Regions from separate parts of the Burkholderia sp. PvR073 genome, predicted to be linked through region 2. Evidence: predicted binding sites of a transcription regulator. Region 2 holds the regulator's gene; each other region holds the start of a gene.
What was found. Region 2 encodes LexA, which represses DNA repair genes until DNA is damaged. Its sites were predicted from a motif close to ACTGTATNNNNATACAGT; they were not measured.
Positions count from the first base shown of each region.

Region 1 (7,506 bases), on a different contig from region 2:
CCGGCCCGGCCTGGTGATGAGCGAGCTTGCCGATACGCTGGTGATGGACCGCACCACGCTGTTGCGCGCGCTCAAGCCGCTGCAGCGCGACGGATTCGTCGCCGCGGCCGCGTCCGAGCATGACGCACGCGCGCACTCGCTCAGCCTGACGAAGCTCGGCGAGCGCACCTACGCGCAGGCGAAAGCCGCGTGGCAGGCCGCGCAGGACGAGTTCGAGACGCAGTTCGGCCGCGACCGGGCGAAGGCGCTGCGCGACGAGCTGTTCAGCGTGACGGCGCAGCGATAACCGCAACGCGCGGTAGTATGACAAAAGCGATCCGGACCCGCCGGACGAGACACCAGGAGCACCCCCCATGCTGCAGTTGAGCGAGCGCGACGACGCGATGTTGCGCGGCGCATTCGGCGACGGCGTCGCACGCGCGATGCGGATCGTCATGCGCACGGCCGAGGTCATGTCGGCGCCGCACCTGATCGACATCACGTCCGCGCATATCGACGGCTGCCTTTACCACGGCCAGACGAGCCTCGACTTCGTCGAGTATTTCGTCGACACCGGCGCGCAAGTCGCGGTGCCGACCACGCTGAACGTCGGGTCGCTCGACCTGATCCATCCCGAGCTGTATCACGGCGACCGCACGATCGAGCGCGACGCCCGCAGGCTGATGGATGCGCATCTGCAGCTCGGCTGCGAATCGAGCTTCACGTGCGCGCCGTATCAGCTGAAGCATCGTCCGCGCCTGGGCGAGCAGATCGCGTGGGCCGAATCCAATGCGATCGTGTTCGCGAATTCGGTGCTCGGTGCGCGTACCAGCCGCTATGGCGACTTTCTCGATCTGGCCGCGGCGATTACGGGGCGTGCGCCGTATGCGGGCCTGCACGTCGAATCGAATCGCGCGGCGCGGATCGTATTCAACGCGCCGGACTTCCGCAACCGGCCGTCGCGCGACATCTATTTCGCGGCGCTCGGGTTGCTGATCGGCAGGATCGCGGGCGCGATCGTGCCTGCGATCGTCGGGCTGCCCGCTGACACCACCGAAGACGAACTCAAGGCGCTTGGCGCGGCCGCCGCATCGAGCGGGGCCGTCGCGCTGTTCCATGCGGTGGGCGTCACCCCGGAGGCGCCGACGCTCGACGCCGCGTTGCACGGGCAAGCGGCGCAGCGAACGGTCGATGTCGCGATGGCCGATCTCGACGAGATCCGCCGCACGCTGAATCATGGCGCGGCCGGCGATGCGCTCGTCGCGGTCGCGCTCGGCACGCCGCATTTTTCGCTGGCCGAATTCCGCACACTCGACGCGTTGCTCGATCAGTTCGACGGCAAGCCGAAGTGCGATTTCTACGTGAACACGAGCCGCTTCATCCTGTGGGAGCTGGGCGAGCTCGGGCTCGCCGGCAAATTCGACGCGCGCGGCGTCCAGATCGTCGTCGATACCTGCACGTACATCACGCCGGTGATGAAACAGCTGTCGGGCCTGGTGATGACCAACTCGGGGAAGTGGGCGTCGTATGCGCCCGCGAACATCGGCGTCACGGTCGCGTACGGCAGCATGCGCGAGTGCGTGCGCTCCGCGTTCGAAGGAAAGGTGCGATTCGATGACTGAAGCAACGATGAGGCAACTGACGGGCGACACGCTCGTGCCGGGCAGCGCATGCGCGAACACGATCGTGCTCGACAAGCCGCTCAGCTTCTGGGGCGGCTACGATTCGGGCGCGGGGCGGATCGTCGATCGCGGGCATCCGCAGGCCGGCGCGAGCCTGGCCGGCCGGATCATGGTGATGCCGCACGCGAAGGGTTCGAGTTCGAGCAGCAGCGTGCTCGCGGAAGCGGTGCGCAACGGCACGGGGCCGGTCGGGATCGTGCTGAAGGAGCGCGACCTGATCATCTCGATCGGCGCGATCGTGGCGGCGGAGCTCTATGCGATCGCGGTGCCGGTGGTTTGCGTGACGGACGACGTGTATGACGCGATTGTCGCGGCGACCGGCGAGGTGCGGATCGAGGCACTCGAAGGCGATGGCGGCGCGCGGATTGACGTCGGCAGCTGACCTTCCCGCTTATTCGCGTGCCGGATCGCCGGCCGCTTCCCGATAGGCACTTGGCGTCTGCCCGGCCCACCGTCGGAATGCGCGCGTGAAATTCGCCGGGTCGGTGAATTGCAGCCGCTCGGCGATCGTCTTCAGGTCGAGGTCCGAGGCAGCGAGCAACTGCCTCGCATCGCGAAACCGCGCTTCGTCGAGCAGTTGCCGGTAGCTCGACCCGGCTTCCTCGAGCCGGCGCCGCAATGTGCGGGTCGACACGAGCAGCGCGTCGGCGAGCGCCTCCGGGCTCGAATAGTCGCCGGCCGTGCGCGCCAGTTCCGCGCGCACGCGCTCGACCAGATCGCCTTCCTCCTGGCGTACCTGCGCATACTCGCGCTCGACCTGCACGAGCGCCTGCCGATGTGCGACTTCGTCGGCGAGCGGCAGCGGCCAGTCGAGCACGTCGCGCGCGATCCACAGCGCATTCGCCGCACAGCCGAATTCGACCGGCGGCAACTGGTCGCGATAACGCGCGAAATAGCCGGGCTCCGGCCACGCGAAGCGCAACGCGATCGGCGGCGACGCGCGCCCGGACCACTGCGAGATATTTTGCGCGAGCCCGGTCAGCACGAACTCGAACATCACGTGATGCTGCAGCACGGGGCTCGCCTGCACGCCGTGCAGTTCGAGTGTCGCGCCGTGTTCGTCCTCCGCGTAGGTCAGACGATATTGGCGATTGCGCATCCGGAAGTAGCGCTGCGTGACGACCAGCGCGTCGCGGATGTCCCGCGCGGTCAGCGTCGCATAGCCGAGGAAGCCGTGCACGGTCGGCTTCAGCAGCAGCCCGAACGCGAGCCCGATGCCCGGATCGCCGCCGATCTCGATCGCGTTGAGCACGAGCCGGCCCCATTGCGACGGCGCGACGCGTGCGTCCGGTTCGGCCAACACCGCGTCGCGCAGCCCGGTGCCTGCGCGCACCGCGGCCAGATCGACGCCGCGCGCGGCCAGCGCCTGCAGCAGCAGGCGCGTATAGGCGACCGGAATCGTCGGCCGGCGGAGCCCGAGGTGATCCTTGCGTGACGGGGAGGTCATGTCGATTTGGCCGGAAATGACAAGCATTATGGCTGTTTGCCCCCTCACGTTCAAGGCGGCGCGCGCCTACGATGACACCCATCGCTTACCGGCAGACTCATCATGACGACCCCCTTTCCCCACCTGCTCGCACCGCTCGACCTCGGCTTCACCACGCTGAAGAATCGCGTGCTGATGGGCTCGATGCACACGGGCCTCGAGGACAGCCGCAAGACGCTGCCGCGGCTCGCCGACTATTTCGCCGAACGTGCGCGCGGCGGCGTTGGCCTGATCGTGACCGGCGGCTTCGCGCCGAACGTGGCCGGCTGGACCAAGCCGTTCGGCGGCACGCTGATGACGTCCGCCGGCGCGCGGCGCCATCGCGTGATCACCGACGCCGTGCATGCGGACGACGGCAAGATCGCGCTGCAGATCCTGCATACCGGCCGCTACGGCTACCACCCGTTCGCGGTCGCGCCGTCGAAGATCAAGTCGCCGATCTCGCCGTTCGCGCCGCATGAGCTCAGCGCGCGCGGCGTCGAGCGGCAGATCCGTGCGTTCGTCCGCTGCGCGCAGCTTGCGCGCGAGGCCGGCTACGACGGCGTCGAGATCATGGGCTCCGAGGGCTATCTGATCAACCAGTTCATCTCGATGCATACGAACAAGCGCAGCGACCAGTGGGGCGGTTCGTATGAAAACCGCATCCGCCTGCCGATCGAGATCATCGAGCGCACGCGCGCAGCGGTCGGGCGCGACTTCATCCTGATCTACCGGCTGTCGATGCTCGACCTGATTCCGGACGGCAGCGACTGGCGCGAGACCGTGCAGCTTGCGAAGGCCGTCGAGCGCGCGGGTGCGACCATCATCAACACGGGGATCGGCTGGCACGAGGCGCGCGTGCCGACCATCGCGACGTCGGTGCCGCGCGGCGCGTTCGCGTGGGTGACCCAGAAGATGAAGGGCGAGGTCGGCATCCCGCTCGTGACGACCAACCGGATCAACCGGCCCGAAGTGGCCGAGCAGATTCTCGCGGACGGCTGCGCGGACATGGTGTCGATGGCGCGTCCGCTGCTCGCGGATGCCGAGTTCGTCGTCAAGGCCGCGCAGGGCCGCGCCGACGAGATCAACACCTGCATCGGCTGCAACCAGGCGTGTCTCGACCACGCATTCAAGAACAAGATCGCGTCATGCCTGCTGAACCCGCGTGCCTGCCACGAGACGGAACTGGTCTACACGCGAGTGCAGCAGCCGAAGCGCATCGCGGTCGTCGGGGCGGGGCCGGCCGGGCTCGCGTGCTCGACCGTGCTCGCGCAGCGCGGCCACCACGTCGACCTGTTCGACGCGGCCGCGGAGATCGGCGGCCAGTTCAACATGGCGAAGCGGATCCCGGGCAAGGAAGAGTTCGATGAAGCGCTGCGTTACTTCGGCCGCCAGGTCGAGCTGACCGGGGTGAACCTGCACCTGAACCGCCGCGTCGACGCGAGCGACCTGATCGCGGGCGGCTATGACGAGATCGTGCTCGCCACCGGCGTGGCGCCGCGCGACCCGAAGATTCCCGGGCAGGACGGGCCGAACGTGCTCAGCTATATCGACGTGCTCGCCGGCAGGCAGCCGGTCGGCCGGCGTGTCGCCGTGATCGGCGCGGGCGGCATCGGCTTCGATGTCGCCGAGTATCTGGTGCAGGACGGCGAATCGCCGACGCTCGATCTGGACGAGTGGAAAGCGGAGTGGGGCGTGACCGATCCGGCCGCGACGCGCGGCGGCGTGACGCGCGCGCAGGTCGGGGCGCCCGCGCGCGAAGTGACGCTGCTGCAACGCAAGGCCGCGCCGCTCGGCAAGGGGCTCGGCAAGACGACCGGCTGGATTCACCGCGCGACGCTGAAGATGAAGCAGGTGAAGATGATCGGCGGCGTGAACTACGAATTGATCGATGCGCGCGGGTTGCACGTGTCGTACGGCGAACAGCGCACCGATCACGAACTGATCGAAGCCGACACGATCGTGCTGTGCGCGGGGCAGGAACCGCAGCGCGCGCTGCTGGTGCCGCTGCAGGCAGCCGGACGGTCGGTGCATCTGATCGGCGGCGCGGAGCTGGCGGCCGAACTCGATGCGAAGCGTGCGATCGATCAGGGTTCGCGTCTCGCCGCGCGGCTGTAACGGGCAATCGTTCCGGGTTTCGGGACGGCGCGCGTCGCGCGGCGGTGCCTTGCCTGCGCGACGGCGCGCGGTTTTCCGCCCGATGATTCGTCAGGCCGGGGCACGCCGACGGCGCGGAATCGATGTGCCGCGCGCCATGCGACGCGACGATTCCGGCACGCTGCCATCTGCCATCTGCCATCTGCCATCTGCCATCTGCCATCTGCCATCTGCCACCGGCCACCGGCCACCGGCCTGCGTGCGTCAGGCCGCTTCGGCCCGTTCCTCCTCTTCCGCTTCCAGCATCGCCTTGACGATCAGGTAGACGGCCGGCAGGTCGTCGTCGTCGCGACGCCAGTCGACCGGCTCCTCGACGTCCGCCGCGACCAGCCGGCTGTCGCGCAGGCGGATGAACGCGTCGACGACGGTCGGATCGTTGCGGCTCAGGAAACCGGCGTTCGAGAACGCGAGTTCCTCGACGTTCAGCAGCGCCTGCCAGCTCATCGTGCGGACGGCGGCCGGATGCGTGCGGCGTCGCAGGCCGAGCGCGCGCTGCGCAGGGCCGCCGACGACACGCTGCAGATCGACGACCGCGCGCTGCGCGGCACGCTCGAAGTGGCCGGGGTTGAAGCCGGGTTGCTCGGGATCGAATGCGGATGACTGGAACATGGTCGCCTCACAAAAGTCCGTCCGTCATGGGTGACGGAATTCGGGTCAAATGGTGCAAAAGCACTGTAAATATATACAGTGTTCGGGGCGGTTTCAAGTCCTGAATGAATACGCGTGTGCCGCGGCCCGTTTCGGACGATGGAAAGTGCGGTTGCGCTCGTGCCGCGAGCGATTCATAGCGACGCGGCGATCGTCTCGCGCAACCATCGATGCGCGGGATCGCGATGCACGCGTTCGTGCCACAGCATCGACATCTCGTAGCCGGGGACTTCGACCGGCGCTTCCACGACGCGTAACGCGGGCGTGTTGCGGACCAGCCGCTCCGGCAGCATGGCGACGAGATCGGTGCTGGCGACGGCCGACATCACGAACAGGAAATGCGGAACCGACAGCACGACACGCCGCGCCGCGCCCGCTTTCGCGAGGGCTTCGTCCGTCACGCCGAAAAAGCCGCCGCCGTCGGGCGACACGATCACGTGTTCCAGCGCGCCGAACTGCGCGAGCGTCGGGCGCCGCTTCAGCTTTGGATGACCGGCGCGGCCGACGAGCACGTATCGCTCGACGAACAGCGGCAGGCGCCGCATGCCTTCCGGCGACGCTTCGGTCATATGGAAGGCCAGGTCGATGCCGTTTCGCTCCGCGTCCTGCTCGATGCGCGGCGGCACGAGTTCGACGACGGCGAGCCGTGCAGCGGGGGCGGCCGAACGCAGCGTGTTCAGCGCGGGCAGGACGATCGTCGATTCGCCATAGTCGGTCGCGGCCACGCGCCACGTGTTCGTCGCGGTCGCCGGATCGAACGGCGTCGCCGTCAGCACCGCCCGCTCGAGTGCGTCGAGCGCGTCCCGCAGCGGCTCGCGCAGCGTTTCGGCGCGGGCGGTCGGCCGCATCCCGCGTGGCCCCGGCAGCAGCAGCGGATCGCCGAACAGGTCGCGCAGTTTCTGCAACTGCACGCTGACCGACGGCTGCGACATGTTCAGTTTTTCGGCCGCCCGCGTGACGTTGTGCTCGGCGAGCAGCACGTCGAGCGTGACCAGCAGGTTCAGGTCCAGTCGTCTGAGATTGTTCATGGCTATACCTGGAATATCGGGAATTCATTTCCAATATACCGTTGGCGCCGGCATCCTGCAGTCATTCAATCAACGGAGCAGTGAACATGAATGTGCTGATCGTCTATGCCCATCCCGAACCGCGCTCGCTCAACGGCGCGTTGCGGGACTTCGCGGTCGAGCATCTCGAAGCGGCGGGTCATGCCGTGCAGGTGACCGATCTATATGCGATGAACTGGAAGTCGGCATTCGACGCCGATGACGTGACCGACCGTGCGCCCGACGCGCGTTTCGATCCCGCGCTCGATTCGAAGCGTGCGTTCGAGACGGGCACGCAGCGCGACGACATCGCGCGCGAACAGGACAAGCTGAAGTGGGCCGACGCGGTGATCCTGCAGTTTCCGCTGTGGTGGTTCTCGATGCCGGCGATCATGAAGGGCTGGGTCGAGCGTGTGTATGCGTACGGCTTCGCGTACGGCGTCGGCGAGCATTCCGACCAGCATTGGGGCGACCGTTACGGCGAGGGCTCGCTGGCGGGCAAGCGTGCGATGGTGATCGTCACGACGGG
Region 1 is NZ_JBSRXO010000001.1:561,274-568,779, reverse strand. It holds gene ACVK00_RS02455 (MarR family winged helix-turn-helix transcriptional regulator) at 1-286, shown strand, start outside; gene ACVK00_RS02450 (aconitase X) at 354-1,601, shown strand; gene ACVK00_RS02445 (aconitase X swivel domain-containing protein) at 1,594-2,043, shown strand; gene ACVK00_RS02440 (AraC family transcriptional regulator) at 2,053-3,135, opposite strand; gene ACVK00_RS02435 (NADPH-dependent 2,4-dienoyl-CoA reductase) at 3,211-5,244, shown strand; gene ACVK00_RS02430 (DUF2471 family protein) at 5,488-5,892, opposite strand; gene ACVK00_RS02425 (LysR family transcriptional regulator) at 6,066-6,959, opposite strand; gene ACVK00_RS02420 (NAD(P)H-dependent oxidoreductase) at 7,046-7,506, shown strand, end outside.
Region 1: ACVK00_RS02430 (DUF2471 family protein) is a predicted target of LexA. The motif match lies at 5,955-5,972, and genes of this name have one in related genera.

Region 2 (7,506 bases):
GCGGACGGGTTGTTCAGCACGGCACTGGACTCCTGGCTCATTGCTGGCCTCCTGCGGCGGTCGCGGCAATGGTTGCGGTCGACGGCGCGGGGCCGCTCGCCCCCTTGCTCGTACGACGCTGCAGATACCACTGCAGCGTGTTGATCAGGAGCAGCATCAGGAACGACACGACCAACATCACGACCGCTAGTGCGGTCGCGCCCGCATAGTCGTACTGCTCGAGCTTCGTGATGATCAGCAGCGACGTGATCTCGGATTTCATCGGCACGTTGCCGGCGATGAAGATCACCGACCCGTATTCGCCGAGCGCGCGCGCGAACGCCAGCGCGAAGCCGGTGAGCAGCGCCGGCAGCACGGCCGGCAGCACGACGCGGCGGAACGTCAGCCAGCGCGATGCGCCGAGGCACGCGGCGGCCTCCTCCTGCTCGCGCTCGAAATCCTCGAGCACCGGCTGCACGGTGCGCACGACGAACGGCAGCCCGATGAAGGTCAGCGCCACCAGCACGCCGACCGGCGTGAACGCGATCTTGATGCCGAACGGCGCGAGATACTGGCCGACCCAGCCGTTGGTCGCGTAGACCGCTGCAAGCGAAATGCCCGCGACCGAGGTCGGCAATGCGAACGGCAGATCGACGATCGCGTCGATGAGGCGCTTGAACGGGAACCGGTAGCGCACCAGCACCCACGCGACGAGAAAGCCGAACACGGCGTTGATCAAGGCGCCGCCCAGGGCGGCGGAAAACGTCAGCCGATACGACGCGAGTACGCGCGGCGACGTGACGGCGGTGACGAACTGGTCCCACGACAGCGTCGCGGTCTTCAGGAACGTGGCGGCGAGCGGGATCAGCACCACGAGGCTCAAATAGGCCACCGTGATGCCGAGCGTCACGCCGAAGCCGGGCAGCGCGCTCGGCTTGCGAAAGGTGTACGTCGTCATCGGATGCTCTTGCTGGGTCGATGCTGCTCATGGGTCCGACGCAAACGCCGGCACGAGGAATCGCGCCGGCGGCTGTCGGGGATGCGACGCGCTGTCGTGGCGCGCCGCTGTCGTTATGGGTTTGCTGCGTGGCGTGACTGTTCGCGTTACTGCGGCTTGTAGATCGAGTCGAACACGCCGCCGTCCGCGAAATGCGTCTTCTGCGCATTCGTCCAGCCGCCGAACGTGTCGTCGACCGTGTACAGCTTCAGCTTCGGGAACTGCTTCGTCAGCTCCGCCGGCACGTTCTTCGAACGCGGACGGTAGTAGTTGCGCGCCGCGATCTCCTGGCCCTGCGGGCTATACAGGAAATTCAGGTAGGCCTCCGCCAGCTTGCGCGTGCCCTTCTTGTCGACCACCTTGTCGACCACCGCGACGGGCGGCTCGGCCAGGATGCTCACCGACGGCACGACGATCTCGAACTTGTCGGTGCCGAATTCCTTGATCGACAGGAACGCCTCGTTCTCCCACGCGATCAGCACGTCGCCGATCCCGCGCTGCACGAAGCTCGTCGTCGCGCCACGCGCGCCCGAATCGAGCACGCCTGCATTCTTGTAGAGCTTCGTCACGAATTCCTTCGCGCCCTGCTCGTTACCGCCCGGCTTGTGCACGGCATACGACCATGCGGCCAGGTAGTTCCAGCGCGCGCCGCCCGAGGTCTTCGGGTTCGGCGTGACGATCGAGATGCCCGGCTTGGTGAGGTCGTCCCAGTCCTTGATCCCTTTCGGGTTGCCCTTGCGCACGAGGAACACGATCGTCGACGTGTACGGCGATGCGTTGTCCGGCAGGCGCTTCTGCCAGTCCTTGTTCACCAGCCCCTTGTTGGCGAGCGCGTCGATGTCGTAGGCGAGCGCCAGCGTGACGACGTCGGCCTGCAGGCCGTCGAGCACCGAGCGCGCCTGCGCGCCCGAGCCGCCGTGCGACTGCTTGAAGTTGACCGTCTCGCCCGTCTTCACCTTCCACTCCTTGCCGAACGCCTGGTTGAAGTCCTGATACAGCTCGCGCGTCGGGTCGTACGACACGTTCAGGAACGTCGTATCGGCCTGGGCATGCGTCACGACGCCCAGCGCCGCCGCCGCGCCCAGCGCGAGTGTTGCGATCAGGCGGCCCGCTCCGCCCACCAGCCCCGTGTTGCGCTTCGCCATCCTTGGTTCTCCAGTGTTGTCGATGTTGCGATGTCGGGCCAGTCTAGCGAACGGGTTACATGATTAAAAATAATCGTTCTTCATTTTTTAATACTCAAAAGTGCTAACGCAGACTGGGCGGACGGTTGCGGCAGACAAACCGGCGTCCGGACGTCGCGAAATCGCAGCGGAACCGGCGCGATCGCGTCGAACCTCAAGTAACACTTGAAATTCGCGAAGTACTGTATAAAAATACAGCTCACTGTCTATCCATACAGTTAAGCCATGACCAAACTCACCGCACGTCAGCAGCAAGTGTTCGACTTGATTCGCCGGGCGATCGAGCGCTCCGGTTTCCCGCCCACGCGCGCCGAGATCGCGGCCGAGCTGGGTTTCAGCTCGCCGAACGCGGCCGAGGAACACCTCCGTGCGCTGGCGCGCAAGGGCGTGATCGAGCTGGCCGCCGGCGCGTCGCGCGGCATTCGCCTGCTCGGCATCGACGATGCGCCGCACCAGTTCACGCTGCCGCACGCCGGCCTGATGCAGCTGTCGCTGCCGCTCGTCGGCCGGGTGGCGGCCGGTAGCCCGATCCTCGCGCAGGAGCACATCTCGCAGCATTACGCGTGCGATCCCGCGCTGTTCACGAGCAAGCCCGACTACCTGCTGAAGGTGCGCGGCCTGTCGATGCGCGACGCCGGCATTCTCGACGGCGACCTCCTCGCCGTGCAGAAGCGCACGGAAGCGAAGGACGGCCAGATCATCGTCGCGCGTCTGGGCGACGACGTCACGGTCAAGCGCCTGATGCGCCGGCCCGGCGGCCTCGAGCTGATCGCGGAGAACCCGGATTACGAAAACATCTTCGTCAAGGCCGGCAGCGCGGAATTCGCGCTGGAAGGCATCGCCGTCGGGCTGATCCGCTCGGGCGAACTCTGACAATCGGTCTCGCTGAGGAGAACACCATGGAACGCCTTTCCCGTTTGCTGCCTTTCCGTCAATTCGGTCGCCTGCGTCACCTGCGCGGCCGCACGCCCTGTGCGCCGCTGTCCGCGGCCGCGCCCGTGGTGAGCCAAGAAGTCGCAGTTGAACGGCAGGCGTCGCTGCTGCCGTCGGCGCTTCCCGCATTCGCGCGGGTCTCGCTGAACGCCGGCCTGAATCACGCGGAACCGGCGCGCCGCGCGCCGGTGCGCGTCTATCACGGTCGGTCGCGCCTGATCATGGTCGGGACGATCGATGCCGTGTGCCGGATGATCGATCGCTGCATCGACGAGGAACGATCGTCCACGCACGGCGGTCTCTGATTGCGGAACCTGTCCGCACCGGAGGCATCGTGACTGGATCGTCGGGCCGCGCGTGGCGGCTCAAGCCCTTGCTGATTGTCGTGCTGGCCGTCGCCGTCCTGGCGGCGGTCGGCTATGCCTACGCGTCACCGTACGTCGCGCTAGGTCGCCTGAAATCGGCGATCGACGCGCGCGATGCGCAAGCGGTCAGCGAATATGTCGACTTTCCGTCGCTGCGCATCAGCCTGAAGCAGCAGGTCACGGAAGAGTTGATGCGCCGGATCGACGCGGTGAAGAAGGACAATCCGTTCGCGGTGATTGGCGCGCTGATCGGATCTGCGTTGATCGGCCCGCTGGTCGATGCCTATGCGACACCGGAAGGTGTGGCGGCGTTGATGAACGGCATCCCGCCGCGTGGTAATCCGGGCGAGCGGCCCCCCGGATGGTCGGGCCCGCCGTCAGGCGGTGCGCCCGGCAACGCACCGGCCGCGCCACCGGCCAATCCGGCTAGCGCACCCGTGCCGGGCAGCAATGCCACCGCTGCGTCTGCGCCGGCACCGGCACCCGCGCCCGCGCCCGCACCAGCGAGCCCGAGCGATACGGGTCATCAGCAGCAAACGAGTGCCGGCTACCGGAATATCGATGAATTCGTCGTGACCTACCAGCGCAGCGCCGACGGCACGCGCTATGCGGCGGTCTTCCGCCGCTTCGGCCTGTTCTCGTGGAAGCTGTCCGCGATCGACCTGCACGCCTGAGCAATCGCAGTGGCGGTCGCGTTCGATACCGCTGTTGCGGCACTGCGCGCGACCGCGCGTGAACCGCCGGCAATCCGGCCGTTCACGCGATCACTGCGTTACTTGCCGTTCGCGGTGGCCGCTTCGCGTTCGCGCGCCATCTCGGCCTTTTGCTCTTCGGCCGACGAACACGCGACCAGAATGCTGCAGTTCACGCGATCGAGCAGCTGTGTGTTGCCCGACCCCATCCACCATCTCGACAACCCGCTGCGGCACCGATGGCCGACGACGACGAGGTCGGCCTTCAACTCCGTCGCGAGATTCGCGATTTCGTCGATCGGATAGCCGAACGCGAAATGGCCTTCCGCCTGGACGCCGCGCTCGCGCAGCCAGTTCACGCCTTCCTGCAGGATCTCGCGCGCGGTTTCCTCGAAGCGGCCGCACGCGACGTCGGTCAGCAACCCCGCGCTTTGCGCGATGCTCGAGCGCATGTCGACGACCGACAGCAAATGCGTTTCCGCCTTCAGGTCCAGCGCAAGATTGGCACCGCACCGCAATGCCTTGCGTCCCTCGAGCGTGCCGTCGTAGCACAGCAGAATCTTGTTGTAGCTAGCCATGAAACCTCCCTATCGCGACTACGTGCCCTATGCACTCATCATGGTGCGCCGCAATTCAGGACGCAAGGGATGGAAAACGCTGATTCGCCACGCGGGGAGCGTCGGCGATGATGCGGTGCACGATCCGTGCGCCCATGCACCGTGCCGCGCCGGCATGCGCTGAAGAGACGCAGCCGATGCACTAGAATGGCCCGTTCGTGCCCTCGACGTGCGTTCGCCCCGGTCATGCTCATGTGACACGCATTCGCCCGATCCGTTCGCCGGCCGGCACGCCCCGCGGGCTGGCCGCGAAACGCGTCCGCGCCCGCTTACAACGACAACCTGCCCATGTCCGTTGCACCGATCGATTTCCGGAACGTTGAAAAGCGCTATGGCGACAAGCTCGTCGTCAACGACCTCTCCTTCCACGTGCAGGCCGGCGAATGCTACGGCCTGCTCGGGCCGAACGGCGCCGGCAAGACCACGACGCTGAAGATGCTGCTCGGCCTCGTCTATCCCGATGCGGGCGCCATTTCACTGTGCGGCGAACCGGTTCCGACACGCGCGCGGCATGCGCGCCGGCGCGTCGGTGTCGTCCCGCAGTTCGACAACCTCGATCCGGACTTCACGGTCCGCGAAAACCTGCTCGTGTTCAGCCGCTATTTCGGGATGTCGGCGCAGGCTGCGCGCGCGCTCGTGCAGCCGCTGCTCGAATTCGCGAAGCTGGAAAACAAGGCCGATGCAAAGGTGGGCGAGCTGTCGGGCGGGACGAAGCGGCGTCTGACGCTCGCCCGTGCGCTCGTCAACGATCCCGACGTGCTGGTGCTCGACGAGCCGACGACGGGCCTCGATCCGCAGGCGCGGCACCTGATGTGGGAGCGGTTGCGCTCGCTGCTCGCGCGCGGCAAGACGATCCTGATCACCACGCATTTCATGGAGGAAGCCGAACGCCTGTGCGACCGGCTGTGCGTGATCGAGGAAGGCCGCAAGATCACCGAAGGCGCGCCGCATGCGCTGATCGAGTCCGAGATCGGCTGCGACGTGATCGAGATCTACGGGCCCGACCCGGTCGCATTGCGCGACGAGCTGGCGCCGTTCGCGAAGCACACCGAGATCAGCGGCGAAACGCTGTTCTGCTACGTGACCGATCCCGAGCCGCTCAGTGCGCGACTCAAGGGGCGCACGGGGTTGCGCTATCTGCATCGTCCGGCCAATCTGGAAGACGTGTTCCTGCGGCTCACGGGCCGCGAAATGCAGGACTGATCGATCATGGACGCACGCAACTATTCCGCCGCCGCGCCGTCCGCGCCGCCACGCGAGTCACGCTTCGCGATCGCACTGCCCGCGAACGCGACCAACTGGATCGCCGTATGGCGGCGCAACTACCTCGTGTGGCGCAAGCTCGCGCTCGCCTCACTGTTCGGCAATCTCGCCGATCCGATGATCTACCTGTTCGGGCTGGGGTTCGGCCTCGGACTGATGCTCGGCCACGTCGACGGCGTGTCGTATATCGCGTTCCTCGCCGCCGGCACGGTCGGTTCGAGCGTGATGATGTCCGCGAGCTTCGAGTCGATGTATTCGGGCTTCTCGCGGATGCACGTGCAGCGCACCTGGGAAGCGATCATGCACACGCCGCTCTCGCTGGGCGACATCGTGCTCGGCGAGATTGTCTGGGGTGCGAGCAAGGCGCTGTTGTCGGGCGTCGCGATCATGCTCGTCGCGGGCCTGCTCGGCTATGCGCACTTTCCGTCGATGCTCGCGGCGCTGCCCGTGATCGCGCTCGCCGGCCTCGCGTTCGCGAGCACCGCGATGATCGTCACGGCGCTCGCGCCGTCCTACGACTTCTTCATGTTCTATCAGACGCTCGTGCTGACGCCGATGCTGCTGCTGTCGGGCGTGTTCTTCCCGATCACGCAGCTGCCGCCGATCGCCCAGCGCGCGGCGCACGTGCTGCCGCTCGCGAACGCGGTCGAACTGATCCGGCCCGCGATGCTCGGCCGGCCGGCGACGGACGTCGGCCTGCATCTCGCGGTGCTCGCCGGCTATGCGATCGGCGGATTCGTGGTCTGCGCGTGGCTGTTCCGGCGGCGAATGATGCGCTGACGGCCGGCGCGCGCGGCGCCGGCCCGATGTGAAGACTTTGAGACGACGTTACTCGTCGTCATCGCTCCACGGAATCTCGACGTCGGTCAGGAATGCGACGGTCGCCAGCGGGCCGCCTTCCTGGCGACCGAGCTTGCCGTCCGCACGATGCCATTCGACGCGGAATTGCGTACCCGGATCGTCGGCGATCAGATAGACCGCACGCAGCTCTTCCGCGTCGGCTTCGTCGACCGGGCCGTCGAACGACACCAGCATCTTCTGCGGCCACAGGCCGTTCACCGGATCGTAAATGCGGTCGCCCTGCGGAATCTCGATGCTGGCCTCGACGCCGATCGTGGCGGAGGCCTCGATGATCATCGTGCCGAGCGCGTTCAGCACGGCAGTCGCCCGCGCGGAATTGGCCTGGCGGATCGCGAGATCGCCGCGCGTCAGCGCCTTTTCGAGTCGAGGATGAATCTTCGGTTGGGTCATGCGTTTTCCTGTTTGCTTCTTGTAAAGGGCGCCGCATGCGTGAAGCGGCGGCGCCGGATGAATACGACGATCAAGCGACGGGATCGGTCTGCGCGCGGCGCAGCGGCCATCCCGCAGGCCCGGTCGCCGGCTGCCGGGCATGCGCGCCGGCTGGCCGTCCCGTGCGTCGCCGTCAGAACCCGAACGCGATCGCGAGCAGCCCGCTCGCGATCCCGAACACGACGA
Region 2 is NZ_JBSRXO010000013.1:39,630-47,135, reverse strand. It holds gene cysW (sulfate ABC transporter permease subunit CysW) at 1-41, opposite strand, end outside; gene cysT (sulfate ABC transporter permease subunit CysT) at 38-937, opposite strand; gene ACVK00_RS29270 (sulfate ABC transporter substrate-binding protein) at 1,084-2,121, opposite strand; gene lexA (transcriptional repressor LexA) at 2,386-3,033, shown strand; gene ACVK00_RS29260 (hypothetical protein) at 3,060-3,398, shown strand; gene ACVK00_RS29255 (DUF2939 domain-containing protein) at 3,428-4,132, shown strand; gene ACVK00_RS29250 (universal stress protein) at 4,231-4,728, opposite strand; gene nodI (nodulation factor ABC transporter ATP-binding protein NodI) at 5,056-5,970, shown strand; gene ACVK00_RS29240 (ABC transporter permease) at 5,977-6,810, shown strand; gene ACVK00_RS29235 (hypothetical protein) at 6,859-7,281, opposite strand; gene ACVK00_RS29230 (permease) at 7,454-7,506, opposite strand, start outside.

Region 3 (7,506 bases), on a different contig from region 2:
TTCAGCAACTTCACGATGATCCCGCTCGAGAAGCCGCGCGCGGCAAGGAAGCGCGCCTGCTTCGCGCGCTCGGCCGGCGTTTGCGGCAGTGCACCGAATTTCTTGCGCCAGACGGCCTGCGCACGTGTCCATTCGGTCTCGCGCAACTGCGCGTTGACTTCCTCGACGAGCGTGTCGCCGACCGCGTGACGCTTCAGTTCGCTGACGATGCGCGCGGCGCCGACGCGCGACGCGCGGCGATGCACGAGGCTCTCGGCAAAGCGCGCGTCGGATAGCCAGCCTTCCTTTTCCAGCGCATCGAGCACCGGCTCGACGGATTCGTCTTCGCCGACGTACGGCGCAAGCTTGCGCGCGAGTTCCGCACGGCTGTATTCGCGCCTGGACAGATAACCGAGCGCGCGGCCCTTCAGCGAACGCGGCGGCTTCGACGACTTGCGCTGGCTGGCGCCCGGATCGTCGCCGGCAGACGTGCTTGAAGACGCGCCGGACGCCCGGCGGGTGCGGCGCGGATGCTGGCTGCTACGCGTATAGACGTCTTCCCTGGCCGGCGCCGACGCAGCGGCTGCGCGCTCGCCGGGGAAGCTGACACCGGAAACACGACGGCGGGAGCGGTCGTGCGCGTCGAACGATTCGTCGTCGTCGAACGGATCGTCCGGCGCGGCAATCTCAAACGAAACGAGGGCATCGTCGGATGCCCTCGTCGCGGTGCGGTTCGCGGCGTTGCCGCCTGCGACCGGCCGGTCGGCACCCGAGGATCCGGCTCGCCGACCGGAGCGACCCGCCGTTTCGGGCACGTCGCTCTCCTCCGGCTTGCCTGCCTGACCTCGGCGCCCGACCATCACTCTTCTTCGTCCATCGCCTCGGCTTCGTCCTGGACCGCAGCCGCACCTTCAGGCATGGTGACCACGCCGAGCGATTCGCGGATACGGTTCTCGATCTCGCGCGCGATTTCCGGATTCTCGCGCAGGAATTCACGCGCGTTGTCCTTGCCCTGACCGATCTTCTCGCCGTTGTAGCTGTACCAGGCACCCGCCTTGTCGACGATCTTCGCCTGCACGCCGAGATCGATGATCTCGCCCTGACGCGAAATGCCTTCGCCATACAGGATGTCGAAGATCGCTTCGCGGAACGGCGGCGACACCTTGTTCTTGACGACCTTCACGCGGGTTTCGTTGCCGATCACCTCGTCGTTCTTCTTGATCGAGCCGATCCGGCGGATGTCGAGACGCACCGACGAATAGAACTTCAGCGCGTTGCCGCCCGTCGTGGTTTCCGGGTTGCCGAACATCACGCCGATCTTCATCCGGATCTGGTTGATGAAGATCACGAGGCAGTTCGTGCGCTTGATCGTGCCCGTCAGCTTGCGCAGTGCCTGCGACATCAGGCGGGCCTGCAGGCCCGGCAACGAATCGCCCATCTCGCCTTCGATTTCGGCCTTCGGCACGAGCGCCGCGACCGAGTCGATGACGATCATGTCGATCGAGCCCGAGCGCACCAGCGCGTCGGTGATTTCGAGCGCCTGCTCGCCGGTGTCCGGCTGCGAGATCAGCAGTTCCGGCACGTTCACGCCGAGCTTCGCTGCATATTGAACGTCGAGCGCGTGCTCCGCGTCGATGAACGCCGCCGTGCCGCCCAGCTTCTGCAGCTCGGCGACGACCTGCAGCGTCAGCGTGGTTTTACCCGACGATTCCGGACCGTAGATCTCGACCACCCGGCCGCGCGGCAGGCCGCCGACGCCGAGCGCGATATCGAGACCGAGCGAGCCCGTGGACACGACCTGGATGTTCTCGGCCACGTCGCCGTCGCCCATGCGCATGATCGAGCCCTTGCCGAACTGCTTCTCGATCTGTGCGAGTGCGGCCGCCAGCGCCTTGCTCTTCTCGGCGGTCATCCCGGAGCCCTTCTTGCTATCTTCCATGAATCGTCCTTTGCTATGATGAGCAGCGTCTGTAAGAGGCGCGCCCGCTTTCAAGCGCCGCCCATGAATGCAGACACTGTATAAAAAAACAGTGTTTTGTGCAAGCTCGCAATGCAGAGCGTTGTACACGAATAACTTCGGAGACAGCCGCGCCGGCGCGAATGCACGCCGGCCATCGGTCAGCACCATGCGAATTCTCATCGCCGAAGACGACAGCATACTCGCGGACGGCCTCACCCGGTCACTCCGCCAATCGGGCTATGCGGTCGACCACGTGAAGAGCGGCGTCGACGCCGATACGGCGCTGTCGATGCAGACATTCGACCTGCTGATCCTCGATCTCGGGCTGCCGAAAATGTCCGGGCTCGACGTGCTCAAGCGCCTGCGCGCCCGCAATTCCAACCTCCCCGTGCTGATCCTGACCGCCGCCGACAGCGTCGACGAACGCGTGAAGGGGCTCGACCTCGGCGCCGACGATTACATGGCCAAGCCGTTCGCGCTCAACGAGCTCGAGGCGCGCGTGCGCGCGCTGACCCGGCGCGGCGCGGGCGGCGGCCCGACCGTCGTGCGCCACGGCTCGCTCGCGTTCGACCAGGTCGGCCGCATCGCGTATGCGAACGATCACGTGCTCGATCTCTCCGCGCGCGAGCTCGGCCTGCTCGAGGTGCTGCTGCAGCGGATCGGCCGGCTCGTGTCGAAGGAGCAGCTCGTCGATCATCTGTGCGAATGGGGCGAGGAAGTCAGCAACAACGCGATCGAAGTCTACGTGCACCGGCTGCGCAAGAAGATCGAACCGAGCGGCGTGCGGATCTCGACCGTGCGCGGCCTCGGCTATTGCCTCGAGAAGGTCGCGCCTGCCGCGCCGGCCGACACGGCAGCGCCCCAGCCCGCGGTGGCCGGCACGCCGCTGCGCTGAAGCCGGGCGCGCCGCGATGGCCACCCCGGCCCATTCCCGCCACCCGAGCGGCACGCCGGCGTCGGCCGCCGACGAGGCACGCGACGCGCGCTACGAGAACCCGTTCGCGCCGCCCGACGAAACCGATGCGCCCGAGGCGCCGCGCCCGCGCTCGCTGTTCGGCGAAATCCTCGACTGGATGCTCGCGCCGCTGCTGCTGCTGTGGCCGATGAGCATCGCCGTCACCTATCTCGTCGCGAAGACGATCGCGAACGGCCCGTTCGACCGCGCGCTCGAGACCAACGCATACGTGCTCGCGCGGCAGATCCATCCGGTCAACGGCGTCGCCGAGTTGACGCTGCCGCAGCAGACGCGCGACTTCCTGCGCGCGGACAACGTCGACAGCGTGTACTTCCAGGTGCTCGGCACGCGCGGCGAGCTGGTCGCGGGCGAGGCCGACATGCCGCTGCCGCGCGACGAGGACCGCCCGCCGCCGGGCGTCGTCGTGTTCCGCGACGACCTGTTGCGCGGCAACGACGTGCGCGTCGCGTATACGACTGTCGCACTGCCGGAGCCGAGCGGCGCGCAGCCGGTGCCCGTGCTCGTGCAGGTCGGCGAAACGCTCGACAAGCGCAACGCACTCGCGAACGACATCATCAAGGGCGTGATCCTGCCGCAGTTCGTGATCCTGCCGCTCGCGATCCTGCTCGTCTGGTTCGGGCTGTCGCGCGGGCTCGCGCCGCTCAATGCGCTGCAGGCGCACATCCGCGCGCGGCGGCCGGACGACCTGTCGCCCGTCGAGGCGCAGCGCGCGCCGCCCGAGATCGAGCCGCTCGTCACGTCGTTCAACGACCTGCTCGCGCGGCTCGAGCAGAACATGGCGTTGCAAAAACGCTTCATCGCCGACGCCGCGCACCAGATGAAGACGCCGCTCGCGGGGCTGCGCACGCAGGCCGAATTCGCGTTGCGCCATCCCGTGCCGCCCGACGTGCAGCGCTCGCTCGAACAGATCGCGACGAGTTCCGAGCAGGCCGCGCGGCTCGTCACGCAACTGCTCGCGCTCGCGCGCGCCGAGAACCGCGCGAGCGGGCTGACGTTCGAGCCGGTCGAAATCGGCACGCTGGCGCGCCGCACGGTGCGCGACTGGGTGCAGGCCGCGCTCGCGAAGCGCATGGACCTCGGTTACGAAGGCCCGGAGGACGACGCGCCGCTCGACGTCGACGGCAATCCCGTGATGCTGCGCGAGATGCTCGGCAACCTGGTCGACAACGCGATCCGCTACACGCCCGAAGGCGGCCGCATCACCGTGCGCGTGCGGGCCGAGCAGGCGGCGCGGCGCGTGCATCTCGAAGTCGAGGACACCGGGCCCGGCATCCCGGCCGCCGAACGCGACCGCGTGGTCGAGCGCTTCTACCGGATTCTCGGCCGCGAAGGCGACGGCAGCGGCCTCGGGCTCGCGATCGTGCGCGAGATCGCGACGCAGCACGGCGGCACGCTGACGCTCGACGATCATGTCTATCAGCACGCGCCGCGCCTCGCCGGCACGCTCGTGCGCATCAGCCTGCCGCTGTCGGAGCCCGCCGCGGATCCATCCTGACACGCGCGAGCCTCCACCGCGCGCCACGCCGCGATCGCATCTAAATCGACGCTTTACCGCCCGTTTGCAACCCGATCGAGGGGTGAAGCGGCCGATTCGGCGCGGGTTAACGCGCAGTCGTTTTGTGCCCGGCAGTCAGTGCGCCGTAAGTTTCCGTGCCAATAATCGTCGACAGGCCCGCCCACCCAAGGCGGCCGCATATCTATATCAAGGGACTTGGAGACGATTCATGGCAACCTTAGGCGGGCAAATTTCGCACTCGCCGATGACGGCCGAAGAAAAGAAGGTGATCTTCGCGTCGTCGCTCGGCACTGTGTTCGAGTGGTACGACTTTTACCTGGCCGGGTCACTCGCGGCCTACATCAGCAAGAGCTTCTTCTCCGGGGTCAATCCGACCGCCGCCTTCATCTTCACGCTGCTCGGCTTCGCGGCCGGCTTCGCCGTGCGGCCGTTCGGCGCGATCGTATTCGGCCGGCTCGGCGACCTCGTCGGCCGCAAGCACACGTTCCTCGTGACGATCGTGATCATGGGCATCTCGACCTTCGTGGTCGGCTTCCTGCCCGGCTACACGACGATCGGCATCGCGGCGCCCGTGATCTTCATCGCGATGCGGCTGCTGCAGGGCCTCGCGCTCGGCGGCGAGTACGGCGGCGCGGCGACCTACGTCGCCGAGCATGCGCCGGCGAACCGGCGCGGCTTCTACACCGCGTGGATCCAGACGACCGCGACGCTCGGCCTGTTCCTGTCGCTGCTCGTGATCCTCGGCGTGCGCACGCTCATCGGCGAGGAATCGTTCGGCAGCTGGGGCTGGCGCGTACCGTTCGTCGCGTCGATCCTGCTGCTCGCGGTGTCGGTGTGGATCCGGTTGCAGCTGAACGAATCGCCGGTGTTCCTGCGCATCAAGGCCGAGGGCAAGACGTCGAAGGCGCCGCTGACCGAAGCGTTCGGCCAGTGGAAGAACCTGAAGATCGTGATCATCGCGCTCGTCGGCCTGACCGCCGGCCAGGCCGTGGTCTGGTACACGGGCCAGTTCTACGCGCTGTTCTTCCTCACGCAGACGCTGAAGGTTGACGGTGCCAGCGCGAACATCCTGATCGCGATCGCCCTCCTGATCGGCACGCCGTTCTTCCTGTTCTTCGGCTCGCTGTCGGACCGGATCGGCCGCAAGCCGATCATCCTCGCCGGCTGCCTGATCGCGGCGCTCACCTACTTCCCGCTGTTCAAGGCGCTCACGCACTACGCGAACCCGCAGCTCGAACTCGCGACGCAGAAGGCACCGATCTCGGTCATCGCCGATCCGGCCACCTGCTCGTTCCAGTTCAACCCGGTGGGCACGTCGAAGTTCACGAGCTCGTGCGACATCGTGAAGAGCGCGCTCGCGAAGGCCGGCCTGAACTACGAGAACGTCGCGGCGCCGGCAGGCTCGACCGCCCAGATCAAGGTGGGCGACACGGTGATCCCGGCCTATGACGGCAAGGCGGCCGATGCGAAGGCGCAGGGCGCGGCGTTCGACAAGACGCTCGCGTCGACGCTGAAGGGCGCCGGCTATCCGGCCAAGGCCGACCCGGCGCAGCTCAACTGGCCGATGACGATCGTGATACTGACGATCCTCGTGATCTATGTGACGATGGTCTACGGCCCGATCGCCGCGATGCTGGTCGAGATGTTCCCGACGCGGATCCGCTACACGTCGATGTCGCTGCCCTATCACATCGGCAACGGCTGGTTCGGCGGCTTCCTGCCGGCGACCGCGTTCGCGATCGTCGCGGCGAAGGGCAACATCTATTCGGGGCTCTGGTATCCGATCGTGATCGCGCTGGGCACGTTCGTGATCGGTCTGCTGTTCGTCAAGGAGACGAAGGACTCGAACATCTACGCGCAGGATTGATGAGGTCGGGCAGGCGGGGGGCACCCCGCCTGCAACCCGGGCCGCCGGCAACTTTTTTCAGGGAAGATGAAAAAAGGTGTTGACAGCCCGGCGGCACATCTGCATAATTCAATTCTTCGGCGAATTAGCTCAGTCGGTTAGAGCGACGGAATCATAATCCGCAGGTCCGGGGTTCGAATCCCTGATTCGCCACCAAATGCGAAAAGCCGCTGTTCCGCAAGGAACAGCGGCTTTTTTCATTGCTTCATCCGGCACACGCAGCGTCGCCCGTCCTTCTGGCCACGCGCGCGGCGCTACGCCACCACCGATCCGCGCTCCTCCACGGCATCCGCACGCACCTTCCCGCGCCAGTTCTCGCCGCCCTCCAGCGCCGGCGTCGACTCGAACAGTTCCGCCAGCCAGTCCGCGAACACACGCACCTTCTGCGACAGATGCCGGTTGTGCGGATACACGATCGAGATCGGCTTGGGCTTCGGATTGCAGTCGGGCAGCACCTCGACCAGCGAGCCGTCGCGCAGGTTCGGCAGCACCATGAACAGCGTCGGCTGGATCATCCCGAACCCTTCGAGCCCGCACGTCACGTACGCATCCGAATCGTTCACGGTGACACTGCCGTTCATCCGCACCTCGAGCGGCTTGCCGTCGATCATGAACACCCACGGAATCGCCCGCGCGCCGTGGCTCGCGCGGAAATTGACCGCATGATGGTCGGCCAGGTCGGCGATCTCCTGCGGCTCGCCGTGACGCGCCAGATAGTCGGGCGACGCGCAGGTCACGCGCTTGAGCATCCCGATCCGCCGCGCGACCATCGACGAATCCTCGAGCGGCCCGACCCGGATCATGCAGTCGATGCCCTCCTCGACCGGATCCACGTAGCGGTCCGACAAGCCGAGGTCGAGCGTGATGTCCGGATAGCGCTGCCGGAAGATCGACAGCGCCGGCAACACGACGCGCCGCCCGAGCGAGCTCGGCATGTGCACGCGCAGCACGCCGCTCGGCTTGCGGTTGCCGCTCTGGAAACTCGCGTCGGCCTCCGCGATCTCCGAGATGATCTTCATGCAATGCTCGTAGTACGCGGCGCCCTCCGGCGTCAGCGACAGCCGGCGCGTCGTCCGGTGCATCAGCCGCACGCCGAGCAGCGCCTCGAGATTCTGGATGATGGTCGTGACCGACGCGCGCGGCATCGCGAGCGTGTCGGCCGCGCGCGT
Region 3 is NZ_JBSRXO010000025.1:922-8,427, forward strand. It holds gene recX (recombination regulator RecX) at 1-839, opposite strand, end outside; gene recA (recombinase RecA) at 839-1,918, opposite strand; gene ACVK00_RS34080 (response regulator transcription factor) at 2,106-2,834, shown strand; gene ACVK00_RS34085 (sensor histidine kinase) at 2,851-4,410, shown strand; gene ACVK00_RS34090 (MFS transporter) at 4,640-6,298, shown strand; tRNA gene ACVK00_RS34095 (tRNA-Met) at 6,417-6,493, shown strand; gene ACVK00_RS34100 (LysR family transcriptional regulator) at 6,592-7,506, opposite strand, start outside.
Region 3: recA (recombinase RecA) is a predicted target of LexA. The motif match lies at 1,994-2,011, and genes of this name have one in related genera.

Region 4 (7,506 bases), on a different contig from region 2:
ACTGGCCCGACCCGCACGACATCGTCCAGCCGAGCGTGCCGTGGCCGGTGTTCAGGAACAGGTTCGAGACCGGCGTGCGGCCGACGATCGGCGTGCCGTCCGGCGTCATCGGGCGCAGGCCCGTCCAGAACGTTGCCTTCGACGTATCGCCGCCGCCAGGGAACAGGTCGTTCACGCACATTTCGAGCGTTTCGCGGCGCGCGGCGCGCAGGTTCTTGTCGAAGCCGACGATCTCGGCCATGCCGCCGACGCGAATGCGTTGGTCGAAACGCGTGATGGCGATCTTGTAGGTCTCGTCGAGCACCGTCGATACGGGGGCGGCCGTCTCGTTGACGATCGGCGCGGTGATCGAATAGCCCTTCAGCGGATAGACCGGGATCTTCATCAGGTTCGAGATGAAGCTGGTCGAGTACGAGCCGAGCGCGACGACATACGCATCCGCGCGCACCGTCTCGCTGCCGCACTGCACGCCGGCGATCCTGCCGCCCGCGATCGCGAGGGCGTCGATCGGCGTGTTGTAGCGGAACTTCACGCCGAGCGATTCCGCGAGCGCCACGAGGCGCGTCGTGAACAGCTGGCAGTCTCCCGTTTCGTCGCCCGGCAGGCGCAGGCCGCCCGTCAGCTTGTGCGACACGGCGGCGAGCGCCGGTTCGGCGTTCTTCAACTCGGCCGGCGACAGCAGTTCGAACGGCACGTTTGCTTCCTGCAGCACCGCGATGTCCTTCGCCGCGCCGTCGAGTTGCTGTTGCGTGCGGAACAGTTGCAGCGTGCCGCCCGTGCGCCCTTCGTACTGGATGCCGGTATCGGCGCGCAGCGCCTGCAGGCAATCGCGACTGTATTCGGCGAGGCGGACCATGCGGCCCTTGTTGACTGCATAGCGGTCGGCCGTGCAGTTGCGCAGCATCTGCCACATCCACTGGAGCTGGAAGCGCGTGCCGTCGAGGCGGATCGCGAGCGGCGCGTGCTTCTCGAACATCCACTTGACGGCCTTCAGCGGCACGCCGGGCGCGGCCCACGGAGCCGCATAGCCGGGCGAGATCTGGCCAGCGTTCGCGAAGCTCGTCTCGAGCGCCGGGCCGGCCTCGCGGTCGATCACCGTGACTTCATGACCGGCGCGCGCGAGGTAATACGCGCTTGCCACGCCCACCACACCGCTGCCCAGAATGACGACTCGCATAGCTGCTCCAGATGGAAGGGATCAGGTCGAGGCCGGGCGCACCTGCGTCTCCGTGTAACCTCTAGCTGATCTAGTTTTTTGAGCTATGGTATTGTCGAATGTATAGGTTTTGTTATCGTATTTTTCAGGTTTTCAGAATAAATAAATGAGAACGCAACGCCAGCCAGTACGCTCGCTCGACAAGCTCGACCGCCGCATCCTCAAACTGCTGCAGGACGACGGCCGGATGGCGATGAAGGACCTCGCGGAACAGGTCGGGCTGACCGTGACGCCGTGTATCGAACGCGTGCGGCGCATGGAGCGCGACGGCGTCATCACCGGCTATCACGCACGCGTCGATCCGGGCCAGCTCGGCGCCGCGTTGCTGGTGTTCGTCGAGATCACGCTCGGCCACAAGGGCGGCAACATGTTCGAGCAGTTCCGTCGCGAAGTGATGAAGATCGACGAGGTGCTCGAATGCCATCTCGTGTCCGGCGACTTCGACTACCTGATCAAGGCGCGGATCGGTGAAATGGCCGACTATCGCAAGCTGCTCGGCGACATCCTGCTGCAACTGCCCGGCGCGGTGCAGTCGAAGAGCTATGTCGTGATGGAGGAAATCAAGGAAACGCTGACGATTTCGGTCGGTCAATGACCGCTGCAGCGGCCGGTTGCCGGCCCCGCTGTCGGACCCCTTATCTCGCCCTTGGCATGCTGCACCCAATACTGTATAAATATACAGTATTGGGTGCAGGCGAATGGGTGAGCGCATGGACGGCCGGTCCGACAACGAATTTCCGATAGCGCCGCCGGCGCCCCGCAAGGGGCGCGGTGCGGTCGACAACCTCCAGGGGCGGTACGAAACGGCGCTGCGCGAAGCGGTCGACGACGGCTGGGCGCACGAATCGGACGACGCCGATCTGCCCGCGCCGCTGCGCACCCAGGTGTTCGAGGAGCGCGCGAAGAGCATCCTGACGCACAACCAGTCGCCGGACATTCCGTTCAGCGTGTCGCTCAATCCGTATCGCGGCTGCGAGCACGGGTGCATCTACTGCTTTGCACGGCCGACCCACAGCTATCTCGGCCTGTCGCCGGGGCTCGACTTCGAGAGTCGCATCTATGCGAAGGTCAATGCGGCCGAACTGCTCGAGCGCGAGATTTCGCGCAAGCGTTACGTGCCGGAGCCGATCGCGCTCGGCGTCAACACCGACGCATACCAGCCGGTCGAGCGCGACCTGCGCATCACGCGCGGCGTGATCCAGGTGATGCACGATCGCGGGTTGCCGTTCGCCGCGATCACGAAATCGTCGCTGATCGAGCGCGATCTCGACCTGCTTGCCCCGATGGCCGAGCGCGGGCAGGTGATGGCGGCGGTCACGATCACGACGCTCGACGCCGATCTCGCGCGCACGCTCGAGCCGCGTGCGGCGACGCCGGCGCGCCGGCTGCGTACGATCCGCGCATTACGCGACGCGGGTGTGCCGGTGGGTGTCAGCATTGCACCGGTGATCCCGTTCGTCACAGAGCCGGACATGGAGCGCGTGCTGGAAGCCTGCGCGGAAGCAGGCGCGACGCATGCGAGCTACATCGTCCTGCGGCTGCCGTGGGAGGTCGCGCCGCTGTTCAGGAACTGGCTCACCGCGCATTTCCCCGATCGCGCGGAGCGCGTGATGAACCGCGTGCGCGACATGCGCGGCGGGAAGGACTACGACTCGGATTTCTCGAAACGAATGAAGGGCGAGGGGATCTGGGCCGACCTGTTGCGGCAGCGTTTCCGTCAGGCCGTCAAGCGGCTCGGGTTGAACGAGCGCACGAACGGCATTCTGGATCTGTCGCAGTTTCGCGGCGCGCCGGCCGCCGCGGTGGCCACTCGGCGCACCGTGGTGGGCGCAACCGGCGCGAAGTCGCGTGACGACATGCAGTTGAGCCTGTTCTGACCGGTGCGCGTCGGCGCTTACTGCGAAATCTGCTTCGCCGCTTCGACTTGCGATTCGAAATACGTCTGGAACGACAGCGCGAGCGCGGTCATCAGCAGGAACGCGCCGATCAGCAGCGAGAAGATCACGATGAAGATCACCGTCCAGCCCGACCGGCTGTGCTTGCCCGTATCGGCATTGAATTGCGCGTCCCATTTCTCGTCGGGGCGCAGGCCGTAGACGAGCGCGGCGAGGAACGCGGCCAGCAGCGAGATCGCACCCGGCACGGCGAGCCACCAGCCGAGGCTGGCGCTGCGCTGGGTCGCGGCGAGCAGCATGAAACCCGGAATCCCGACGATCGTCGCGAGCAGGTGCGCCCAGCCGTACACGTCGCGCAGGCCATACAGGTAGAAGCGATGCGCACCGAGCGAACCGAGCAGGAACGCGAGGGCGGCGGTAAGCGTCTTGGAGCGGAAGCGGCGGGACGGTGCGGTGCTGCTGGACATGGCTGGCGGCGGATTATCGTTGGCGTGGCGGCCGGCAGGCCGGCGCGGGGCGCTTGGCCCGGCACGCATTCTACGATGCGCGGTCGGGCCCGGTCACCCCTCGCCTGCGTCAAGGTGCCGCATAGGTGACGCGGTAGATGGCGCCGGCATAGTCGTCGCTGACGAGCAGCGAGCCGTCCGGCAGCGGCAGCACGTCGGCCGGGCGTCCCCACACGGTGCCGTCCGCGCGCAACCAGCCGGTGACGAACGGTGTCTGGCGCGCGTGGCTGCCGTCGGCCGACACGACCGCGCGCATCACGCGATAGCCGACCTTCGTGCTGCGGTTCCACGAACCGTGCTCGGCAATGAAGACGTTGTTGCGATACGACGCCGGGAACATCGGTCCCGTATAGAAACGCATGCCGAGTGCCGCGACGTGCGCGCCGAGTTTCAGCACGGGCGGCACATGGCGGCGGCACACGTCGACGCTCCCGAATTCGGGGTCGGGCGTGTCGCCGCCATGACAGTATGGAAAGCCGAAGTCGAGGCCCGCGCGCGGCGCGCGGTTGAGCTTGTCGTCGGGTACGTCGTCGCCCATCAGGTCGCGCCCGTTGTCGGTGAACCACAGCTCGCCCGAATCGGGGTGCCATGCGAAGCCGACGGTATTGCGCACGCCGCGGGCAAATACCTCGCGGCCGCTGCCGTCGGCGTTCATGCGTGCGATGATCGCGTAGCGGCTGCGATCGGCCAGGCACACGTTGCACGGCGCGCCGGTCGGCACGTAGAGCTTGCCGTCGGGGCCGAACGCGATGAATTTCCAGCCGTGATGATGATCGGTCGGCAGCGCGTCCGTCACGACCGCCGGCGCGGGCGGCCTGGCGAGCCGGTCGTCGATGTGGTCGAGACGCAGGATGCGCGACACGGCGGAGATATAGAGCGCACCGTCGCGATACGCGACACCGACGGGCATGTCGAGCCCCGATGCGATCACGTAGCGGGCAGTGATCCGGCCCTCCTGCACCACGAAGGCATGCACGCGGCCTTCCCGCGAGCCGACATACAGGATCCCGCGCGGCGACCACGCCATTTCGCGGGCGGTCGGCACGGCGTCGGTCAGTACATCGACGTGAAAGCCGGGCGGCACGACGAGTTCGCCCACCGGCGGGGCGCCGCAAGCCGCAGTGGCTGCGAGGCAGATGACGAAGCCGGTCAGCAGGCCCGTGAGGCGATGCTGCGCGCGGCACACCGGGGCGACGCGAAATGGCGACATGGCGGCGGGGAGCGTCGTGAACACGACGATTGTATGCCCGGCGAATACGGCGTCCGCGGAATTTTTGCGCGTAAGTGTTTGTTGTGGCTTTGGTTTCCGGCTATAATCGCACGTTTCAGTAGTTTCGAACCCGGTTTCCCCGAAGGATTTCATATGGTTATCATCCGTCTGGCTCGCGGCGGCTCGAAGAAGCGCCCGTTCTACAACATCGTTGCTACCGATTCGCGCAACCGTCGTGACGGCCGCTTCATCGAACGCGTCGGCTTCTACAACCCGGTCGCCACGAAGGGCGAATCGCTGCGTATCGCTCAAGATCGCCTGACGTACTGGCAAGGTGTTGGCGCGCAACTGTCGCCGACCGTCCAGCGTCTCGTGAAGGAAGCGCAAAAGGCGCAACCGGCCGCCTAACATGGCGCGGTGTGCCGGTCGTGCCGGCTGCAAGGAGCATTGATGTCCGGTCACGATTCCGGTAACGCAAAGCGCGGGCGAGCGTCGTTTGGCGCATTCGTCCGCAAGCCGGTCGAGCGCGACGTTGTCGCGAGCGCCGGTGAGGCTGCCGAGCAGGGCAGTCTCGAAGCGGTGCAAGCCTGGCCCGACGATGCTGTCGAGGTCGGGGCAGTGGTCGACGCCTATGGCCTGAAAGGCTGGATCAAGGTTGCGACGCATGCCGACGCCGGTCGCGGTGGCGATGCGCTGCTCGACGCGCGCCGCTGGTGGCTGGAACGGGGTGGGGAGCGGTTGTCCGCTCGCATCCTGCAGTCGAAAACGCACGGCGACACAGTCGTCGCGCATGCCGCGGGTGTCAGCGACCGCGATGCCGCATTGGCTTTGCGCGGCTTTCGCGTGTTCGTGCGCCGGGAAGATTTCCCGGCATTGGCCGCGGACGAATTCTATTGGGTCGACCTGATCGGTCTCGAGGTCGTCAACGAGCAATCGGTGGCGCTTGGGACAGTGAGCGGGATGATCGACAACGGCGTGCATTCGATCATGCGCGTCGAGTATCCGGCAGTCGGCAAGGATGGTCAGCCGACCACCGACGAACGATTGATTCCGTTCGTCGGCGTATTCGTCAAGACGGTGGATCAGGCGGCACGTCGCATCGTCGTCGACTGGGAAGCCGATTACTAATGAACCAGGTTACGGAGAGCGCGGTGCAGTTCGACGTCGTCACGCTCTTTCCCGAAATGTTCCGCGCGCTGACCGACTGGGGGATTACCAGCCGGGCCGTGAAGCAGGAGCGCTTCGGGTTGCGCACCTGGAACCCGCGTGATTTCACGACGGACAACTACCGCACGGTCGACGATCGTCCGTACGGTGGCGGTCCGGGCATGGTGATGCTGGCCAAGCCGCTCGAGGCCGCGATCGGCGCTGCGAAGGCAGCGCAGGCGGAGCAGGGCGTCGCGAGCACGCGTGTGGTGATGATGTCGCCACAAGGTGCGCCGTTCACGCACGAACGTGCGGTGCGGATGGCGCAGGAGCCTGGTGTCATCGTGCTGTGCGGCCGCTACGAGGCGATCGATCAGCGTCTGCTCGACCGTTGTGTAGACGAGGAAATCAGCCTCGGCGATTTCGTTCTGTCCGGTGGCGAACTGCCGGCGATGGCGATGATGGATGCCGTCGTGCGCCTGCTGCCCGGCGTGCTGAACGATGCGCAGTCAGCCGTGCAGGACAGCTTCGTCGACGGGCTGCTCGATTGTCCGCATTACACGCGCCCCGAGGAATACGAGGGAATGCGCGTGCCGGACGTGCTGCTCGGCGGGCATCATGCCGAGATCGAGCGGTGGCGCCGCCAGGAAGCATTGAAGAATACGTTGCGGAAGCGGCCGGATCTGATCGTCCGGGCGCGCCGCGAGAAGTTGTTGAGCCGGGCCGACGAGGCTTGGCTTGCGAACCTCGCACGCGAAGCGAAGAACGCCTCCTGAGGCGGCGTCGCGGGCGGGAAATGGCGGTGCCGTGCATGCGTGCGCGGCGCCTGATGTGAATCCATCCTCTGTCGGGGCCAGGCCTGGAAGCAGGCGGGCGCAAACGCCGACAAGATGGCTTTAGGAGTCAGTGATGAATCTGATTGCAAAACTTGAGCAGGAAGAGATCGAGCGCGCGCTCGCCGGCAAGACGATCCCCGAATTCGCCCCGGGCGACACGGTGATCGTGAACGTGAACGTGGTTGAAGGTACCCGCAAGCGCGTTCAGGCTTACGAAGGCGTCGTGATCGCGATTCGCAACCGTGGCCTGAACTCGAACTTCATCGTCCGCAAGATTTCGTCGGGCGAAGGCGTCGAGCGTACGTTCCAGACCTACTCGCCGCTGCTGGCGAGCATCGTCGTCAAGCGTCGCGGTGATGTGCGTCGTGCGAAGCTGTACTACCTGCGCGAGCGTTCGGGCAAGTCGGCTCGAATCAAGGAAAAGCTGGTGTCGAAGGATCGCACCGCAGCAGCTTCCCAAGAGTAAGAGCTGTAAGGAAAAAGCACCCTCCCGGGTGCTTTTTTCATTCTGGCGCGACAATATGCTCGATACGTCACGAACCGAGAGTCCCATTGAATCGCCGCCCCATCGTTGATCCCGAAGTGCTGCCGGTCGAAGGCACCGGCGCCGGCCTGCCGTCCATCGATGCACGCCTGATGACGCCGCCCGGGCTGCGCGAACGTTTCGCGCGCACGCTCGAATGGAACGTCGAGCCCG
Region 4 is NZ_JBSRXO010000005.1:318,295-325,800, reverse strand. It holds gene ACVK00_RS18215 (D-amino acid dehydrogenase) at 1-1,177, opposite strand, end outside; gene ACVK00_RS18210 (Lrp/AsnC ligand binding domain-containing protein) at 1,323-1,811, shown strand; gene ACVK00_RS18205 (PA0069 family radical SAM protein) at 1,915-3,093, shown strand; gene ACVK00_RS18200 (NINE protein) at 3,111-3,578, opposite strand; gene ACVK00_RS18195 (PQQ-dependent sugar dehydrogenase) at 3,688-4,827, opposite strand; gene rpsP (30S ribosomal protein S16) at 4,981-5,235, shown strand; gene rimM (ribosome maturation factor RimM) at 5,278-5,955, shown strand; gene trmD (tRNA (guanosine(37)-N1)-methyltransferase TrmD) at 5,955-6,749, shown strand; gene rplS (50S ribosomal protein L19) at 6,883-7,275, shown strand; gene ACVK00_RS18170 (CoA pyrophosphatase) at 7,362-7,506, shown strand, end outside.
Region 4: ACVK00_RS18205 (PA0069 family radical SAM protein) is a predicted target of LexA. The motif match lies at 1,882-1,899, and genes of this name have one in related genera.